2 regions of the Streptococcus sp. ST16 genome follow, and region 1 is predicted to be linked to the other one. Evidence: riboswitches for the same ligand, from Rfam matches in the RefSeq annotation. Region 1 holds a riboswitch; the other holds the start of a gene.
What was found. Region 1 has a riboswitch for thiamine pyrophosphate ahead of thiD (bifunctional hydroxymethylpyrimidine kinase/phosphomethylpyrimidine kinase). Riboswitches for the same ligand answer to the same signal wherever they lie in the genome.
Positions count from the first base shown of each region.

Region 2: it holds a riboswitch for thiamine pyrophosphate, as region 1 does, so the genes downstream of both, ACIY14_RS05850 (MTH1187 family thiamine-binding protein) here and thiD (bifunctional hydroxymethylpyrimidine kinase/phosphomethylpyrimidine kinase) in region 1, are expected to answer to the same signal.

Region 1 is NZ_JBJUSE010000004.1:164,145-174,743, forward strand. Features, by position in the region: gene ACIY14_RS04570 (carbohydrate ABC transporter permease) at 1-519, opposite strand, end outside; gene ACIY14_RS04575 (ABC transporter substrate-binding protein) at 592-1,893, opposite strand; gene ACIY14_RS04580 (SemiSWEET family transporter) at 2,466-2,726, opposite strand; gene ACIY14_RS04585 (VOC family protein) at 2,931-3,278, opposite strand; gene spxB (pyruvate oxidase) at 3,389-5,164, opposite strand; gene ACIY14_RS04595 (heavy metal translocating P-type ATPase) at 5,377-7,599, opposite strand; gene ACIY14_RS04600 (cupredoxin domain-containing protein) at 7,609-7,980, opposite strand; gene ACIY14_RS04605 (CopY/TcrY family copper transport repressor) at 7,991-8,386, opposite strand; TPP riboswitch at 8,571-8,669, shown strand; gene thiD (bifunctional hydroxymethylpyrimidine kinase/phosphomethylpyrimidine kinase) at 8,754-9,545, shown strand; gene thiE (thiamine phosphate synthase) at 9,593-10,225, opposite strand; gene ACIY14_RS04620 (hydroxyethylthiazole kinase) at 10,218-10,599, opposite strand, start outside.
Region 2 is NZ_JBJUSE010000007.1:32,935-43,533, reverse strand. Features, by position in the region: gene bgrS (sensor histidine kinase BgrS) at 1-140, opposite strand, end outside; gene bgrR (response regulator transcription factor BgrR) at 137-790, opposite strand; gene ACIY14_RS05875 (ATP-dependent Clp protease ATP-binding subunit) at 1,047-3,479, opposite strand; gene ACIY14_RS05870 (CtsR family transcriptional regulator) at 3,481-3,939, opposite strand; gene ACIY14_RS05865 (ABC transporter ATP-binding protein) at 4,058-4,786, opposite strand; gene ACIY14_RS05860 (ABC transporter substrate-binding protein) at 4,786-5,793, opposite strand; gene ACIY14_RS05855 (ABC transporter permease) at 5,829-6,587, opposite strand; gene ACIY14_RS05850 (MTH1187 family thiamine-binding protein) at 6,550-6,840, opposite strand; TPP riboswitch at 6,913-7,015, opposite strand; gene polA (DNA polymerase I) at 7,119-9,752, opposite strand; gene ACIY14_RS05840 (CHAP domain-containing protein) at 9,837-10,599, opposite strand, start outside.

The sequences.
Region 1 (10,599 bases):
AGTATAGCGCCAAACTGATGTGAAGGCAAGGGAAATATTATTAATCGAGCGGTCCCCTAGCCATAAATGAATTTGGTCTCCAAGACCGATTGCTTTCAAGACTGTATCAAGTGTTCCATCCCCCTTAAAGAAGTATAGAAAAATGAAACCAATAGCAACCCCATTCAGCAAATAAGGGAAGAATAAGATCCCTTTCCATAGATTGGCAAATTTCACCTTGAATGAAAGGATGGTTGCAAATAGCAATGCTAGAGCCAACTGTAAGAAGGTCGCTAGGAAATAATAGAGACTTGTTTTAAAAACTGTAAAGTAGTTCGGATTTGTCAATACAGTTTTGTAGTTTTCAAGACCTACAAATTTGGGATTTGTACTATAGCCATTCCAGTCTTGTAAACTATACTGAAACATTTTTAATAAAGGGTAGTAAGAAAAAGTTAAAATTAGTAAAACTGGAATAATAGTGAAGCAAAAAATCACAAGATTCTTTTCGAAATTCTTCCCAAATGATTTTCTCACCATACGGATCCTCCTTCAATAGATAAGGGAGCGGAATGCCTAGTATCATCCTTCAGTTTCCACTCCCGTATTTGATTAGTTTGTTGCTATTTTTGAAATTGCATCAGACCAACGTTGGTTGAAATCTTTCATGATATCTTCAAAGCTTTCTTTTGAATTACCAAGCGCTGCATCAATAATGCGTTGTTTCTCTTTATCAGTTGTACCGATACCAAGTTGAGATTCGTTATTCAAGTCACTAAAGAGTGATTCTTTTCCTTTTGGTGCTTGATTTTCTTCTACAATTTGGACGCCTGCCTTTTGACTAGATTTAAGTGAGTCTGGGTATTCTGCACCTTTAAGTGTCGGAATTCCACCATTATCTTTTGCGTAGTCTGATTCATTGACCAACCAATCAAGCAACTTGCGAGCAGCTTCTTTGTGTTTGCTGTGAACATTAATACCATAGTTATAGTCACCAGCCGAAGTCATGTATTGTTTCCCATCAGCTGCTGTTGTTGGAAATGCTTGAAATTGAATATTTTTAGCATTATCAGGATTTGCTTGTTGAACTTGTGGAACAGCCCAACTTCCCAAAACCATAACCGCGATTTTTCCATTTGCAAGATCCACTTTTGATTGTTCCCAATCTGATGTGGTTGGATCTGCTTCAACCAATTTATCTTTGGTTACTGTATAGAGCAGATTGTAGATTGTATTTAATGGTTTGCCAGAGTCAAATGGAGATTTGTCTGATGTCATTTTGAAACTGTAGTCCATATCACCTGCAACACCTGCTTTTACAAAATCCCAGTTTGACAAGGTCCAACCTGCCGCATAGTTTGTATAAAGAGGTGTCACTTCAGGATTCTTTTCTTTAATTGTTTTTAAAGCTTTTACGAAGTCTTCTGGAGTTTTAGGAAACTCTTTAATACCTGCATCTTCAAAAACTTTCATATTGACAACCATACCTGTCGCATTCAACTGGCTTGGAATACCATAGCTGACACCTTCGTAAGAACGATCGTTCAATGAAAGGTATTTTTCTGATAGTTCCGATTTTTGTCCTAAAGGCTCAAAGAAATTCGCATAATCTTGAGCCTTAATATCACCAGGAATCATTAACAAGTCACCGTAATCATCACTGTTCATACGAGTTTTAACTTGTCCAGCGTAATCAGTAATAGTTTGAATTTCCACTTTAATATCTGGATTCTTTTCATTGAATTTTTTGATGTATTCATCCCATTTGCCGTTTGCTTCCCAGTCTGTTCGATGGTTGATAAAGGTAATGGTTTCCTTTCCATCTTTCGCTTCTTGAGATCCTCCGTTTGAGCATCCTACCAAGACCATTGAAGCTAGAGTCACCACGCCAATACCTATCAAACTTTTTTTCATCAGATTTTCCTCCGTTGTTGTGTGTTTTTGTTTTAAAGATATCTTTTAATAAGATTATAGCACAATATTTTTTAAAAGTATATACTTTTATCAAAAAAGTATATACTTTTTTGAAGAAGCTAGATAGGCGCTTGTTTTTTTATAGTAGAGAAATAAATAGAACGGGCTGAATAACAAAAAAAGACCAGAATATCTGGCCTTTCAGCTTTTTTCATATACATCATTTTAAACTACAACAACCAACAATAAATAATCAGTAAAAGAAGCACCAATATAATTGGTTTCAAAGACTGACACAGCAGGACAAACTTGAGTTAGCATTACTTGTCTCATCTTCTTTCAAAAAGTATTCTAGTCCAATGAACAATTAATGATAGGTCATGTCATTTTCGATCCTCATCCTTATATACCATCTTAAAACTTCTCAATGACTGCTTCCAAATTTTGAATCACATCTTATTGGAACGACGTTTACGAATATCTTACCACACTTTATTTCTGGTGTATTATACGTGATACAGTTGAGTCTGGTATTAAAAGGAGTAACTAATTTCCTTCCTCTTTAATCTAAGTTAAATCAGAGCTGTAATAGCCGTTACTAGACCAAAAACGATACCCGGTGCATTGGCAGCTGCAAGTGGAATATCTCTTTCTTTTTTGAAAAGACCGTAGTAAACCCAGAGACTACAGTTGATTGCAGCAACCAAGGGCTGGATGAAATTTCCTTTTTGACCAGCTAGGTTGTTCATAATTTGTGGGAAGTAAGACACGTACATCATAACAGACATGAAGGTCGCTACCCAACCCAAAACTTTCATTTGTTTTTCAGACATTTTCAAAACCTCTTTCATTTTTATGAATCATATTTTATAATCTTTTTCCAAAACAATCAAGACTTTGATGCTTTTGTTATGAAGATGTAAACTATCACAATCTTGTGATAAGAAAAAGACCGGATTGCTCCGATCTTTCAATAGTTCCTATTCTCACATTCTGTTTTAAGAATAATTATGGTTAGCTTCAAATGATTAAGCGACCTATTTCATACGATAAAAATCAATCACTAGACCAGCAGGGCCTTTAACTAGTAGCGATTCTGTTCCCCAATCAGTTACAGCTGGACCGTGTAAAATCTCAGTGCCAATCTCTTTTAACCGTTGGTAATTCTGATTTAGATCCTCAATCTCGATGTGAAGAATGATTCCTGACTGAAAATTGTTCAAAGGAATCAGGTGATTTTGAGATAACATGAGACAATGACTGCCAATCGTAAACTGAGCAAAACTGTCATCAACATAATCGGCTTTTTTATCCAAAATACGCTCCAAGTTAGCACAGACCTGAGGAACATTTGAAACGATGATATCTAATTGATTTAAATTCATTTACTATCCTCCACAAAAAGACCGGATTGCTCCGATCTTTTCAAGTTCTGCTCTAAGAAAATCAAAGAATAAAATCTACAAAGTTTACATTTGATTTTCGATGAGAGGAATTATTTGATTGCGCGTGATTGCAATCCTTCTTCTTCCAAGAAGAGACGGAATGGTACGAGTTCTTCTGCTTCGTATTTTTCCTTGAAGGCTTTGATTGCTTCTTCTGAGTGAAGTTTTGGATCCAATTCAAGTACTTCTACTGGAAGTGGACGGTGTTGAGTAATGCGAGCATCGATAACAACAGTTTTACCTTCTTTGTTCAATTTAACAGCTTCTGCAACAACTGCATCGATATCTTCGATACGGTCAACTGTAAATCCAACAGCTCCTTGAGCTTCAGCGATTTTCGCGTAGTCCGCGTTAGGGAAGTCACAACCAAACAAGTGTTTGTTTGTGTCTTCGTATTTGTCCTTGATGAAGGCATATTTACCATTTGAGAAGACAACGTTGATAACTGGAAGGTCGTATTGAACGTTGGTAATCACGTCTGGGTAGCACATGTTGAATGCACCGTCACCCATGATGTTCCATACTTGGCGATCTGGATTGTCTTTCTTAGCAGCGATACCACCAGGAAGGGCAATACCCATTGTCGCAAAGAGTGGAGATGTGCGCCACATGTTCTTAGGTGTCATGTGAAGGTGACGAGTAGATGTTTGAGTAGTGTCACCTACGTCGATTGAGTAGATAGCGTCTTGGTCAGCATATTTATTAATAGCATTGTAAACTTGGTACAATTGCAATTCACCCTCAGTTTTACCTTCGAGTTTGTTCATGTAATCACGCCAGTTTTGGTTGTTCTTAACGTTTGCACGCCACCATGGAGTAGATTCAACTGGGTTCACTTTGTCAAGGATAGCTTTGGCTGCTTGACCTGCATCACCAAGGATAGAAGCGTCAAGGGCATGACGTTTACCAAGTTTGTAAGGGTCGATATCCACTTGGATGAATTTTTCAGTGTTCTTGAAGGCTTCGTAAACTTCAGCAAACGGGAAGTTTGAACCAAGGAAAAGAACTGTGTCTGCTTCAAAGACAACTTCGTTGACTGGTTTCCAACCAACACGGTAAGCAGAACCTGTCAAACCTTCATAGTTCCATTCGAAGGCTTCAAAGTTTTTACCAGTTGTGATGATTGGTGCTTTGATTTTACGTGACAATTCAGTAATCACTTCACCCGCTTTGACACCACCGTAACCAGCGTAGATAACTGGACGTTCAGCATTGTTCAAGATTTCAACCGCTTTGTCGATTTCAACTTCGTTCAAGGCAGGAGCAATGAATGAACGCTCGTATGAACCTGAACCGTAGTATGAATTTTCGTCGATTTCTTGGAAACCGAAGTTTACTGGGATTTCAACAACAGCTGGACCTTTTTTAGAAACTGCAGCACGGCAAGCTTCGTCGATTACTTTTGGCAATTGCTCTGCGTAAGCTACACGTTTGTTGTAGACAGCGATGCCGTTGTACATTGGGTTTTGGTTAAGCTCTTGGAAGGCATCCATGTTGAGTTCGTTAACAGGACGTGATCCAAGGATAGCAAGGAATGGAGTGTTATCCATAGCTGCATCGTAAACACCGTTAATCAAGTGAGTCGCACCTGGACCACCTGAACCAACTGCAACCCCGATTGAGCCGCCGAATTTAGCTTGCATAACCGCTGCAAGAGCACCTGTTTCTTCGTGGCGAACTTGCAAGAAGCGGATATCTTTGTCTTCAGCCAAAGCATCCATCAATGAGCTGAGTGTTCCTGATGGGATACCGTAGATTGTGTCTACGCCCCATGTTTTCAATACGTTGAGCATTGCTGCAGATGCAGTAATTTTCCCTTGAGTCATAATGATAACTCTCCTTCAAATATTTTTAAAACTTGATAAATCCGTTTTCATATACTAATTGGAAACGTTTCAGCAAATTTTTACTCTACTACTTTACCACATTTGTTTTGGGTCTCCTAAGAATGTGCTCAGAAGTTTTTATTCTCTATTACAGTACAGTTTGAAAACGTTTTATATAACTGTTTTATAATAAAAAGCGAGCAAGCTCGCTTTTAGTCTATTTTACTAAAGTTTAGCATGAGTGAACTGGTTAAAACAGATACAGAACTAAAGGCCATGGCAAGACCAGCCAGCTCTGGATTGAGAACGAGACCAATTCCTGAAAAGACTCCTGCTGCAATCGGAATTCCGATAACATTGTAGATAAAAGCCCAGAAGAGGTTGAGAAGAATACGATTGAAGGTTCTTTTGCTCATATCAAAGGCACGAACAACTCCTGTCAAATCATTGTGAGTAAGAACAATCCCTGCTGACTCAATGGCGATATCGGTTCCAGCTCCCATAGCAATCCCCACATCTGCTACACTGAGAGCAGGAGCGTCATTGATACCATCACCAACAAAGGCTACTTTCCCAGCCTGTTGCAGTTGATGGATTTCATGAGCTTTTTCTTCTGGCAAGACACCAGCAATAACCTCCTCAATGCCGATCTGATCTGCAATGGCACGCGCGACACCTGCATTATCTCCTGTCAGCATAACTGTTCGGAGACCACGTTTTTTCAACTGGCTGATGGCGAGCTTGGCATTTTCTTTGGGAATATCTTGCAGGGCAAGCAAGCCTTTAATTTCATTGTCAACAGCCAAGTACACAACTGTCTTAGCTTCTTTTTCCAGTTCTTCAAGTTTCTCCTGATAAGCACTCGAAATATCCATTCCATCTAGCATTTTAGCATTTCCAAGCAAGACTTGTTTCCCATTGATTTGCCCTGAAACACCTTTTCCGTGTAGGGCTTGGAAATTTTCTACAGGTTGAAGCTCAAGTCCTGCTTCACTCGCCCGTTTCACAATAGCTTGAGCCAATGGGTGTTGAGAGGCTTCTTCTAAAGAGGCAGCTAAGCCAAGCACTTCTGTCTCGTCACCGATGATATCGGTGACTACTGGTTTTCCTTCCGTCAAAGTTCCTGTCTTATCAAAGACGAGAGTTTTGACTTTCTGGATTTCCTGTAAGACGGTTCCATTCTTGAGGAGAACACCCATTTTGGCACTACGACCAGTCCCCACCATGAGGGCTGTTGGTGTTGCAAGTCCCAAGGCACAAGGGCAGGCGATAATCAAAACTGCCACCCCATAAAGAAGAGAGGCCACAAAGCTAGCCCCAAGCAAGACAAACCAAATCCAAAAAGTTAAAATCGCTAAAATGACAACTGCTGGGACAAAAATCCCTGAAATCTTATCTGTCAAATCCTGAATCGGTGCGCGGCTGGTTTGGGCTTTCTTCACAAAGTCCACAATCTGTGCCAAAACAGTCTCTGAACCAACTTTTTCTGCCCTAAAAACAAGCGTTCCACTATTATTGATGGTGGAGCCAATGACGGTATCTCCAACTGTTTTGTCTACCGGCAGGCTCTCACCTGTCACCATGGATTCGTCAATACTGGACACACCTTCGACTACAACACCATCAACCGCAATCTTTTCACCGGGACGCACTCGAATCAGATCACCTACCTTGACTTGCTCCAAGGGGACTTGAACATAGCGGTCATCACGCAAGACTTCTGCTGTTTTAGCTTGCAAGTCCAGTAGTTTCTCCACAGCTTGGGAAGTATTTTTCCGCATTTTTTCCTCAAAAACGGCTCCCAAAAGAACAAAGAAGAGGATAAATCCAGCACTTTCAAAGTAGACAGGAAGCCCAGCAAAGAGGGCTACTAGACTATAAAGATAGGCCACTAGAGTTCCCAGTGCCACCAAGGTATCCATGTTGGCATTGTGTTTTTTAAAGCTGGCCCAAGCACTCTGAATATAAGGACCACCGGCCACTAGCATGATAGGTGTTGTAGCTAAAAAGGTACCCCAATGCATGACTGGATGACTAATAGTCCCTGTCAACATCCCAATCATGAGAATCACAAGAGGCACAGTAAAGATACTAGTAATCCAAAAACGTTGCAAAAGTGACAAAGATTTTCGCGTCTTCTCAACTACGGTATAGCTTCCTTTTTGCATCTTCATGCCACATGAAAATTCATGTTGGCCTAATTCTTGAGGTGTAAAACGAATTGTCTTCTCCTCGTCCACGCCGATTGGTTCCAAGATGCCTTCTTCTTCAAAAAGAATTTCCTTATAACAGTTTGAAGGGGTGGCACGATGAAAGGTAATCTCAGCGGGAATCCCTTTTTGAAGCTGAATATGGGCAGGATGATAGCCTTTTTCAGCTGTGATACGGATTTTTTGAATGCCATTTTCTAAGTTTGCTTTCACAATTTCAGTCATAGTCTCCTCCTACTCTACAATCATCTTGCCGTGCATCATGTTCATACCACATGCAAAGCCAAACTCTCCAGCCTGTTCAGGTGTGATTTCCACTACATATTGTTCCCCCATAGGCAAGTCCGCATGCACTCCAAAGTCTGGAAAGACGATCTGATCTAGACAGGGTGAAGGGTCCTTGCGGTCAAAGACAATACGGGCTGGCACTGATTTTTTAAGAATAATCAACTCAGGCGTATAGCCCCCCATGACTTCCACTCGGATCTCTTGGTAGCCCTTTTTTTGCTGGGCCTTCTGTCCAGATTTTTCAGGCTTTTTGAAAAACCAAAACAAGATAAACGCGATAAGGGCAATACAAATAATGGTTACAATACTATTTAACATGACGTCTCCTTTACATACAATTACATTTGACTTCAGCAACTGCGCTAGCTTTTTTCTCTGAAATCACAGCTTCCAAATCTTCCAAGTCAGCTAGAGTAAAATCACATTCAGCAATCAAATCAGCCAACAAGTTCTTAATCCTACGAGAACAAACCTTGTCTTTGATATCTTGGATAAGCAAGTTTCGACTTTGATCCAGAGTTAAAAGACCTGAATAAACAAAGGATTTGCCCTCTTTTCTTCTAGTCAAACACTCTTTCTCAACTAAACGAGCCAAAAGTGTCTGAACCGTGGACTTGGACCAGTCAAACCGCTCCGCCAGAACCCTGATCAAATCTGTACTAGTCTGTTCACCTTGCATCCAAATAATCTTCATAACCTGCCATTCTGCATCTGAAATCTGCATCAGCACACCTCCAAAATCTACATTTGTCAATTACATTTATTAGTATACTCCAAAAATCTACATTTGTCAATTATAAATTTTCTTATTTCTTCGAAAAATAGAATTTTAATGATGTAACGAGAGATTTACAGTCAAATTTTACTATATAAACTATAAAAATATGCTATACTGAAGAAAAAAAGAAAACAACCACTAGGGGTGCGTAAAGCTGAGATTAACAACTGTTAGATCCCTTTGACTCAATCTAGGTAATGCTAGCTGATGGAAGTGGAAATGATAATGGGGACTAGCTGGTCTTCTATTGCTTTCCTCAAACAGACTAGCTTGTTCTTAAGAATACAAACTTCAGTTGGTTGGGAGGTTTTAGATGACTTATTTACCCGTTGCTTTGACCATTGCAGGGACTGACCCTAGTGGCGGTGCTGGCATTATGGCTGATTTAAAGTCATTCCAAGCTAGAGATGTCTATGGAATGGCCGTTGTGACCAGCCTTGTCGCTCAAAATACCAGAGGCGTTCAATTAATCGAACACGTCTCCAACCAAATGCTGGAAGCTCAATTGGATAGTGTCTTTTCGGATATCAAGCCTCAGGCTGTGAAAACAGGGATGTTGGCAACTACTGAGATCATGGAGATCATCCAACCCTATCTTAAAAAGCTTGACTGTCCCTATGTGCTGGATCCTGTTATGGTCGCTACGAGTGGGGACACCCTGATTGATTCTAGTGCCAGAGACTACCTAAAAACAAATCTGCTTCCCCATGCAACCATCATCACTCCGAATCTTCCTGAGGCAGAAGAGATTGTTGGTTTTTCGATTCATGATCCAGAAGACATGCAGCGTGCTGGTCGCCTGATTATAAAAGAATTTGGTCCTCAGTCCGTTGTTATCAAAGGTGGCCATCTTGAAGGTGGTGCCAAGGATTTCCTTTTTACCAAGGATGAACAATTTGTCTGGGAAAGTCCAAGAATTCAAACTTGTCACACCCATGGTACTGGATGTACCTTTGCTGCTGTGATTACGGCTGAACTAGCCAAGGGCAGAAGTCTTTACCAGGCAGTTGATAAGGCCAAGGCCTTTATCACAAAAGCCATCCAAGACGCTCCTCAACTCGGTCATGGTTCTGGACCAGTCAACCATACAACTTTTAAAGATTAAGAAAAAACTCTCTAGTTCCCGCAATAAGGAAATTAGAGAGTTTTTGATTAGGAAACAATGTCATCTAGCTTTGTTAAAAAGGCTTGTGTTTTTGCCTCAATATCTTCTGCCTGCATCAAATCACGTACGACAGCTACTCCAGCTATACCCGTGCCAATAAGTTGGTCAATATTCTCTGACGTCAGGCCTCCGATAGCAACTACTGGAATGGCGACCGTTTGGCAAATTGTTTTCAAGGTTGAAATCAGGGTGATGGGTGCATTTTCTTTGGTCGTAGTCGGGAAAATGGCTCCTGTTCCCAAGTAATCCGCACCCGATGTTTCTGCTTCGAGGGCTCTTTTAACTGTTTTAGCAGTGACACCGAGGATTTTTTCAGGACCTAGGACTTTGCGGGCAACCGAAACTGGTAGTTCATCGTCTCCGATATGTAGACCTGCTGCATCAACGGCAAGACAGACATCCAACCGATCATCAATAATCAAAGGTACCTGATAGGCATCTGTTATTTCCTTAACTTGTTTTGCCAGTTGATAGTATTGATTGGTAGTGAGATTTTTTTCTCGTAGTTGGATTATGGTAACACCTGAACGGCAGGCGGTCTCGACTTTTTCAAGAAATCTTTCCAAGGAATCTTGGTAGCGATTGGTTACCAGATACAGTCTAAGTGATTCTCTATTCATAAAATTCTCCTTTGATGGCATCTAGCCAGTTTTCGTCTCTTTTTAGGAGAGAGAGTTGATTTAGAACTTGGTAACGAAAATTTTCCAATCCCATTCCTTTAACAACGATTCTCTCAGCAGAGATATTGAGATAAGAGACCGCTAGGCAAGAAGCTTCAAAGGCAGTCTTTCCTTGGCTGAGAAAAACGGCTGTCAAGGCTCCAACCAAGTCTCCTGTCCCTGTTATCCAGTCTAATTCGTCACAGCCATTTCCCAATATTGCAACCTGATTCTCCGAAACGATGAGATCCTTGGGGCCAGTGACTAGGAACGACATACCAGGATAGGTCTGACACCAGTCTTTCAAGACTTGAAGCAAATCCTCAGTTTCTTGA
Region 2 (10,599 bases), on a different contig from region 1:
TTAAACTTCTCACCCTCTTGCTGAATGTAATAAAAAGGAAAGGTCAGATAGATGGCAATGTGGATGACCAAAGCAATTGCACCTAAAAGCGAAAAACTTCTTAAAAATGATTTGGTTAATAATTTGGGGTTTTTTATCATAAGCTAATTTTATATCCGGCATTTTTCACTGTTACAATACAATCCAGATCCAACTTCTTACGAAGATTTCGAATGTAAACATCAACTACTCTATCAAGAGGCAAATCTGCAAAATCATTTGAGATAGACTCGAGTATCTGCTCTCTACTCAAGACCTGGTTCTTATGTTGGATTAAACATTTTAAAACCAACAATTCTTTCGGCTTAATTGCAACCTCCTCGTTCTTGACTCGAGCTTGGTAGGATGTGAAATCCACTGTCACATCTTGATAATGCCAAATATCCTCCACAACATAGTAACGCCTAAGCAAGGCTTGAATCCGTTTGACTAGGAGCACCAGTGAAAATGGTTTCGTCACATGATCATCAGCATAAAGGTCAAATACCTGCATCTGAGTTTCCTCATCTCCGAGCGCACTTAAGACGATTACAGGAATATCATGATTTCCATTAATTCCTTTTAACACCTCAAATCCACTCCGCTTCGGTAACATCAGATCCAAGACCATCAGATGAATAGGGAACTCATGAAATTTCTCCAAAGCCTCCTGTCCATCCTTTGCTAGAATGACATGATAGCCTTCTTCTCTCAAAAAAGCAGCTACTCCCTCTCTAATCATATCCTCATCATCTACAACTAAAATGTTCATCTATTTCCCTTCTTAACCTATCTAAAATTCACTCTTTGGCTAGGTTTACATTATTTTCATTTCATACGCAAAAAAAGAAACAGGGCTCTATTGAAATGGTGGAAATTTCAGGAAACTCTGCTCTTTTTCATTCTATACAAATCTTAATATCTATTTATTCTTATTATAACCAATATTTACATATTGTCAACTTATTTCCTTTAGTTTTATAAAAATAAATACAAAAAGAATCAGGATCACTCCTGATTCTCCATTTTTAAGCAATATCAAATTTTAATTGACCTGCTTTGACACCAATCTTGAGAGTCTTGCCTGCCACTAATTCTCCCTTAAGAAGAAGTTCTGCCAACTTGTCTTCCACTTCGGTTTGCAGTGTTCTGCGAAGTGGACGGGCTCCCATTTCTGGATCATAACCTTGGCTTGCTAGTAACTTCAACGCTGAAGCTTGCAGTTTCAAGTCGATGCCTTTCTCTGCTAGGCTGGCAATCAATGGTTTCACCATGATCTTGACAATTTCCTGCATGTGTTCGCTGTCCAAACTATGGAAGACCACCTTCTCATCAATACGGTTGATAAACTCAGGTCGATAAGCTTTTTTCAACTCTTCGAAGATTCGTTTTTCCATATTTTCCTGATCAAAACGAATGTCCTTGGCCCCAAAACCGACAGTCTTGTCATCACGAAGGGCTGTCGCACCAAGATTTGACGTCATGATGATAATGGTATTTGAAAAGTCAACCTTGCGACCCTTGCTATCTGTCAAGATACCGTCGTCCAAGACTTGCAAGAGGACATTAAAGATATCTGGGTGGGCCTTCTCTACCTCGTCAAAGAGAAGCACTGAGTAAGGTTTATTGCGGACCTTCTCTGTCAATTCCCCACCTTCTTCGTAGCCCACATAGCCCGGAGGAGCTCCATTAAGACGGCTGGCTGCAAATTTCTCCATATACTCACTCATATCAAAGCGGATAAGGGCTGATTCGTCATCAAAGAGAACTTCTGCCAAAGCCTTTGCCAATTCGGTCTTCCCGACACCCGTCGGTCCTAGGAACATAAAGGAACCAATCGGACGCTTGTGGCTGCGAATTCCTGATTGGTTGCGGCGAATAGCTCGGCTAATACTTGAAACAGCTTGATCTTGGCCGATGACACGTTTGTGTAGTTCAGCTTCGAGGTTAAGGTATTTCTTAGCATCTGTTTGCGTCAGCTTTTGGACTGGGATCCCTGACAAGCGGCTCAAGGTAGTCAAGATCTCAGTCTCTGTCACCAAGTCCTTATAAACTGGCAATTTTTGTTCTTTTGCGATTAGCTGACCTGCTTGTTTCCACTTGCCATCCATCAAGGCCTTGTCAGCTGGACTCAAGTCGGATTCGTCCATTCTCACATGTTTGGATTTGTTTTGCACTGTTGCTGCCGCCTCATCCAAGAGGTCGATAGCAGAGTCTGGCAAGTGACGACTAGTCAAGTAACGATGCGCCATCTTAACGGCTGTTTCGACAGCTTCATCTGTGATTTGCACACGGTGGTGTTTCTCATAGGTAGCCTTCAAACCTTGCAAAATAGTCATGCTGTCAGCTAAACTTGGCTCTTCAATCGTCACTTTTGCAAAACGACGAGAAAGGGCAGCATCTTTTTCGATGTGTTTTTGGTATTCTTCCTGAGTGGTTGCACCAACCGTTCTCAACGTTCCACGTGCCAAGGCTGGCTTCAAAATATTGGCCGCATCCAGAGTCGAATCAATACCGCTACCAGAACCCATGATGGTGTGGAGTTCATCGATAAAGAGGATCACTTTGCCATCTTCCTCGATATCCTTGATGATGTTGTTCATACGCTCTTCAAAGTCACCACGGAAACGTGTCCCTGCAACGACATTCATCAAATCAAGCTCTAGAACACGCATCTTTGCCATTTCCGCAGGTACATCCCCACTAGCAATACGCTGAGCAAGTCCAAGTGCTAAAGCTGTTTTCCCGACACCAGCATCTCCAACCAAGACAGGATTGTTCTTGGTTTTACGGCTCAAGATTTGAATCATACGTGAGATTTCCTTGTCTCGACCGATAACTGGCTCTAACTTGCCAGAACGCGCTTGCTCCGTCAGGTCATGCGTGTAGTCCTCTAGACCGCCACTTTGAGCTTGAGGCATGCCCATCATATTGGCCATGGAATTTTGCTTGTCAGTTACTGTGCGATGACGTTGACGCAAAGCCTTAAGGTCTTCACGAGTCCACCCTGCACGCTCTTCTAGATTGCGACGAAGAGCAGCAATTCTGACCTGATCTTTCTGGTCTTCATAAGAAAAGCCTGCTCTCTCCAAGATGCGAGTTGCCAAGGCATTACCATCATGTAAAATCGCATAGAGGACATGCTCTGTCCCTAGCACCTTTGCATGGACCACTGAGGCCACATACTCTGCTTCTGCAAAGAGAACCTCTAAACGATGGGAAAAGGGCAATTCCGTAATGGTTTCGTCTTGGCTATAGTCCGTTTCAGTTAGTTCTAAAGCAACCTCTTCTAAACGGTCCATTTCATAAGGATAATCATTTAGAGTTGCACCTGCCACACTGTAACTGTGATTGGACATGGCAATCAATAAATGCCAAGACTCTAGATAACGAGCTCCAAAATGGCCCGCAACCATGTAGGCACTTTCGATACATTCATTCAATGCTTTTGAATAGTTCATCTTACTTCTCTTTTCTATCTACCTCTTGTAATAGCTGTCGGAGCATATTGGCACGGACAACTGAGGATTCTTCCCCTAGGACACGATCTGTTGCTACAGAAGTCAGCAAGGTCATTTCCTGCTTGGTCATCAAGCCCTGCTCCACCAAAAGCTGGAGAATATCCTCATAGATCTCCTGACTAACTCGTTCACCAATCGAGTAAAGCAAATCGCGGAGCATCTCATGATGACTGGAAAACTCAATCCGCCCTATGCGAATGTAGCCTCCACCACCACGCTTGCTCTCAACCAAGTAACCTCTGCTTTCAGTAAAACGTGTCTTGATGACATAGTTGATCTGACTTGGCACAACCTGAAAGGTATCCGCCAACTGACTCCGCTGCAATTCCACGATACCAGACTGGTCTAAAATCGCCTTGATATAGGCTTCGATATGATCTGATGTATTTTTAAATCTCATAGTAAATCAAACTCCTTCTTTGAACCTTGACTATCTTTGACTATTATACCGAAATTTTCTCATTTTTAAAAGAAAAAGGGCGCTGATAAAGGATAATCTTCACCAACTCCCTATTTTTCTACTTATCTAATCCCAATTCTGCTAATATTTGTCGTTTGTAGGCAATTTTTTGGACGTCCTTGTCCTCGTCTTCAGACCAATCTAGTTTAATTTCTGAAACAATCTGCCCAGGGCGATTGTTCAAAATATAGATGCGGTCGCTGAGATTGAGGGCCTCCTCAATACTATGTGTGATGATCAAGGTCGTCAACTGCAACTGCTTATGAATCTCAAGGTACCAAGAGTGGAGTTCCATCTTTGTCATCTCATCCAAAGCGCTAAAAGCCTCGTCAAGAAGAAAGAGCTTGTGCCCAAAAAGATGGGTCCGGAGCAGGGCTACACGCTGACGCATCCCGCCACTGAGTTCATGAGGATACTTGTCCCGTACAGCTGTCAACTGGAAAGTCGCAAGAATTTCTTCCGCTCGGGAAATAGCTTCGGCCTTATCAACCTTTTGAATCAAGAGGGGCAAAATGATATTACCAAGCACCGTCTTGTGCTCCAAGAGGAGATCCTTTTGCAACATATAACTCACGCGCCCCTTGGGATTTTCCTCTCCGTCAAGGACAATTCTACCTGACTGGACTTCTAAAATCCCAGCGATTAGGTTAAAGAGGGTGGTCTTTCCAACACCACTAGGTCCCAGGATAGAAACTACTTCACCTGAAGTCACCTGCAGGTTGATATCCTCTAAAATCTTTTCATCGCCATAGGCATAGCTTACGTGTTCGAGTCTAATTTCTGTCATTATTTTACAAATTCGTTAGTGAAGCCTTTGTCTGTCAAGTCTTCTTTAAGGATACCATTTTCTTTATCCCATTTGTAGAAGGCATTCCAGCGAGCTGCGTCAAATTGTCCCCATTTTTCCTTGTCGCTTGCGTATTCTTTTGACAAGTATTTTTGCGATTCGATGACAAAGTCACGTTTTTCCTTAAGTTCAGGGGCATTCTTGATAAGAATATCCGCAGCTTCTTCTGGATGTTCCATAGCATATTGGTAGCCTTTTTTGATGGCTTGGATAACTTTACGAGCTTCTTCTTTGTTGTCTTTGAGATAGTCGTTGTTTGCAATGATAACTGGTGAGTAGTAGTCAAATTCCTTGACATAGTCTTTCAAGTACATGAAGTTGGCATCTACACCTTGAGATTTGGCAAGGATACCATCCCAACCGTAGTAAATCCAAGCAGTGTCAAAAACGCCATTGGCAATTGGTGTGATGGAGTTTGAGTCGTTGTTTGGTACTTTTTCGACCTTCTCAAAGTCTCCACCTTGCGATTCTACCAAGGTTTTCAACATAGCCAGTTCCGTTGGGTCATTCCAAGTACCGTATTTCTTACCAACCAAGTCCTTTGGACTAGTTACATTGTCAGATTTACGTGAGATGATACCTGATGTATTGTGCTCAACGATAGCGGCAACGGCAGTAATCCCTGCGCCTTTTTCCAATTTCTTAGCCATGTAGTCTTGGAAATAGATAGCAAATGGTGCCTTGCCATTGATTACCAAGTCAGATGAGCTTTCTTCTGGTGGCAATTTCAAATCAACATCCACTCCAGCTTCTTTGAAATAACCTTTTTCCTTGGCAACATAAAGCCCTGTGTGGTTAGTATTTGGCGTCCAGTCTAGGATAAAGTCAATCTTCTTAACTTCTGCTTCTTTGTTGTCCTTAGAAGCAGTCCCTTGACCACAAGCCACCAGCACGACAGCCACAAAAGCTGTTACAAGCGTTAAAAACACTTTCCATGTTTTCTTCATTTTATTTCCTCTTTTCTTTTTACAAAATGCTTCTTTTAAGTACGTTTCCATTTAATCACATATTTTTCACTAATATCGACCAACTTCATACCGAGAAGGCTGATAATCGACACCAGAATAATAATGGCAAACATGGTATCATACTGAAACAGTTTTTTAGACTGAATCATATAAACACCAAGTCCTTCAAAACCTCCCAACCACTCAGACACCACAGTTGTGATAAAGGCGTAGGAGACACTGACTCTCAGACCTGCATAAAAGTAAGGCAGGCTGACTGGGATTTTAAAATGCCAAAGGATTTGCCAAGGCTTGGCCCGCATCAGACTAAACAAGGTCAGCATATCCTTGTCACAATGCCTAAATCCATCCAAAATACTAACGATGATAGGGAAGGTTGTCGTCAGGATTATCAAGACAATCTTGGGTAAAATCCCATAGCCCAGCCACAAGACCAGGATAGGCGCTATGGCAATGGTCGGAATGGTCTGAACAACCACCATCATAGGGTAGATAAGATCATTGAGCCAAGTCAAACTGTCCATGAGCACCGCCATGAGACAGGCAATCAAGACACCTAAAACTAGACCTAGCAAAGCCACTCTCAAGGTCGCCCAGCTATGGTACCAGAGAAATTCTCTGTCACGAATAAAGGACTGGAGGATCTCAAGAGGAGTTGGCAGGATAAACTTGGGTAAAAGTTTGAATACTCCTGCTAACTGCCAGATTGACAAGACTCCTAGAAAACCCAACAGACTAATGTGTCGTCTCAGTATACTTTTCAAGTTTGTCATCGATGCCTAAAATCTCTCCTATATTTATTTTGACATTGGCAAAGACATTATCTGCCTCCTGCCCGGCCACTTCAAGCGCTTCTTTGAGAATGCGCATGAGCTCATCCAACTCCCCTTCCAAGACCGTTTCAAATGGTGTCACCACCATGGTCACGGACTGAGCTTGCAGATAAGCAATCACTTGATCGATAATAGCAATTCGATCAATCCCCTGTGATAGGGGCAAGACTTGCAAGGCAATGCTTGCTTTCATAAAAACCTCCTCTTCTCAGTTTTTCTTTTTGACAAAAAGAAAAACCTTTACCATATATGGAAAAGGTGCAGAATTCGGCTAAGTATCGTTCCCTACGCTGGCATTACCCAGATCAGGTGCGGTCGAAGTTTAACACTTCCTCTCAGACTGTACACAGACTCCCATATCTTATATGGACATATAGTAACGCAAATACAAGGAAAAGTCAAGGAAACTGCTTACAGAAAACCATGAAAAAGAGCTTGAAGGCAAATGCTTCAAACTCTTTCATAACTTTCTTATTTAGCCTCGTACCAGGTTGCCCCTTCATTTTCATCTGCAATGAGTGGAACACTGAGTTGGATGGCTTCTTCCATGGTTTGTTTCACTAGTACTTTAACAGCTGCTAGTTCTGATTTCGGAACTTCAAGGACGATTTCATCATGCACTTGCAAGAGCATCTTGGTCTGATAACCACCCTCAACTAGAGCTTTGTCTAGCTGGATCATAGCAATCTTGAGGATATCTGCTGCCGAACCCTGAATAGGGGAGTTAATGGCAGTTCGCTCTGCAAAACCACGAATATTAAAGTTGCGCGAATTGATATCTAGTAGCTCTCGACGACGTTTGAAGAGGGTCTCTACATATCCCTTATCACGCGCTTCACGTACCACTTCTTCCATATAGTTTTTAATCCCAGGAAAACGCTCAAAGTAGGTATCAATGTAGGCTTTGGCCTTCTTACGACTAATACCAAGATTGTTCGCCAAACCAAAATCTGAAATCCCGTAAACCACTCCAAAGTTGACAGCCTTGGCATTGCGACGGTCGTTTGGCGTCACATCCTCAGGACGTTCAATTCCAAAGACACGCATAGCTGTCGAAGTATGGATATCTGCTCCCTCTTGGAAGGCCTTGATTAAGTGCTCATCCTTAGAGATATGCGCCAAAACGCGCAACTCAATCTGTGAATAGTCCGAGCTGAGCAGCACGCTATCCTCCCACTCTGGCACAAAAGCCTTACGAATGAGGCGACCTTGTTCCAAGCGAACAGGGATATTTTGCAAGTTTGGATCTACACTAGACAAACGCCCAGTCTGAGTCAAATCCTGCACATAGCGCGTGTGGATCTTGCCATCATCTAAAATCCAATCCTGCAAGCCAACCACGTAGGTGGATTGAATCTTAGCAATCTGACGGTAGTCTAGAATTTTCTTAACAATTGACGCAATAGGAGCCAGACGCTCTAGCACATCCACGGCTGTCGAGTAACCTGTCTTGGTTTTCTTGGTGTATTCTAGAGGAAGACCGAGTTTTTCAAAAAGAAGGACGCCCAACTGCTTAGGCGAGTTGATATTAAACTCCTCACCAGCCAGTTCGTAAATCTCTTGAGTGAGTTGCTCAATGACGACCTCATTTTCAGCTTGCATCTCAAGTAGGGTTTCTTTTTTGACCTTGATACCAGCGATTTCCATCTTGGCAAGGACAAAAGCCAGAGGTTGCTCCATGTCATAGAGAAGGTCTAACTGTCCATGTTCACTGAGTTTTTCAAGTAAAACAGGCTCAGTCTCAACCAATACAGCAACCTTGCGAGCCAAATGCTCCAAGAATTTCTCTCTCTCAGGGATAGCTTTCTTGACCCCCTTGCCGTAGAAGGTCTCATCATCGACTATGTAAGTCTGACCATAAAGATTCGCAATGGTTGAAATTTCATTATTCTCGACAGTAGAGAGGAGGTATTTGGCCAAGCGACTATCAAAAGCAGGGGCCTGCAGGTTCAAGTCCAAACGATTTAAAAGAACCTTCGCTTTCTTAAAATCATACACTTTTAGAGGTGTTTTTTCTAGAAAATCCTTGAGAATCGGCTCCTGCAAGAGCTCAAGTTTGTCTGTAGCGTAAAGTTTGTCCCCACAGGACCAGGCAAAACCAACCAAGTCATCTGTATGGTAATTCTCACCAAAAAGTTCAAAGTGGAAGATGGAGTCTGCGCTCAGCATATCCTCCTTCACTTGGTCAACGATAGTGAAGTCTAAACTCTCAGGCGCATCCGTCGACGAAACATTTAAAGCTTGTTTAAGCTGTTTGAAGCCCATCTCATCGTAGAATTTTCCGAGATTTTCCACATCTGGGCCATTATAGACCAAATCATCTAGTCCAATCTCAATTGGTGCCTGAGTCTCAATGGTCGCCAAGGTTTTAGACAAAAAGGCTTGTTCCTTGTCATTGATGAGATTTTCCTTCATCTTAGAAGCCTTCATCCCATCGATATTTTCATAAATACCCTCTAACGAACCGTGTTCTAGCAAGAGCTTGATACCCGTCTTTTCACCGATTTTCGTGACACCAGGGATATTATCAGACTTATCCCCCATAAGAGCCTTAAGATCAATAAACTGAGCTGGTGTTAGTCCCATCTTTTCCATGAGATAAGCTGGTGTAAAGGCCTCAAACTCAGCCACACCTTTCTTGGAAATCTCAACCACTGTGTGTTCATCCGTCAACTGGATCAAGTCCTTGTCCCCGCTGACAATGGTCACATCGAAGGAATCTTTCTCAGCCAAGCGACCAAGAGTCCCGATGATGTCATCCGCCTCATACTGGGGCAACTCATAATGGCGAATCCCAAGATGGTCTAGTAATTCACGAATGAAGGGAAATTGCTCACGAAACTCATCTGGAGTTTTAGCACGGCCACCCTTGTAGTCTGCATACATCTCTGTTCGGAAAGTCGTCTTACCTGCATCAAAAGCTACCAAAACATGGCTGGGTTCAACTCGCTCCAAGACATGATTCAACATAAGTTGAAATCCGTAAATTGCATTGGTATGAAGGCCATTAGCATTTTTAAATCGATCCAGTTGCTGATAGAGCGCAAAAAAAGCTCGAAAGGCAACAGAAGAGCCATCAATTAATAATAATTTTTTCTTGTCCATACACCCATTATAAAGGAAAGCAAGGAAAAATACCATCGGAAAGAATAGGCAAATGGTAGTGAAGCCCTCTTTTTTATATTCTTTCTAGATTCTAGCTCCATTACTATCCACTCGATAGCCATCTACAGTAGTATTCACTGCTAAAGCCCCTGAAGCATTGACGTAATAAGACTTTCCTCCTACCTGGAACCACTGGCTAGACTTCATAGCCCCTGAACTCTCCAAATAATACCATGTTCCATTTTCCTTGAGCCATCCCGTCTGCATCTCCCCTGATGCCTTTAGATAGTACCAATGCGAACTATCCTTCACCCAACCTGTTGACATGGTTCCATTGTCTTTAAAGTGATACCAACTGCCATTTATTTTCTTCCAACCAGTTGCGAGTTTCCCATTCTCTCGGTAATACCAACTCCCTCCTTCTTTTTTCCAGCCCTTTTCTGTATTGCTTAGCTCTGCATACTGCACATATCTTCTAGAACCGCTATAAGACAAATAACCAAGCCACTTATAACCATCCTTTTCAAGAACCTGATCATAACTCACACTCTCACCAGCATAATAGTAGTCAATAACTTGTCCTGTACTTGATGGTTGGTCCATAATAGGCGATTTCCCCGTGAATACTATTGTCCCACTAGACAGAAGCTCTGAGCTACGAGCATTCTCACCCGCACTATGGCTAGTGGATAAATCCCTGAAATGAATAAAACCTGTCATCGAACTAGCCTTGACCTTTCGACGGTTATACTTTTCTCGAACTCCATAATTATACTCTTCTATCTCAATCGTATCCCCTGATACATTTGATACCCAGGCCACGTGCCCATAATAACCTTCTGTCGAC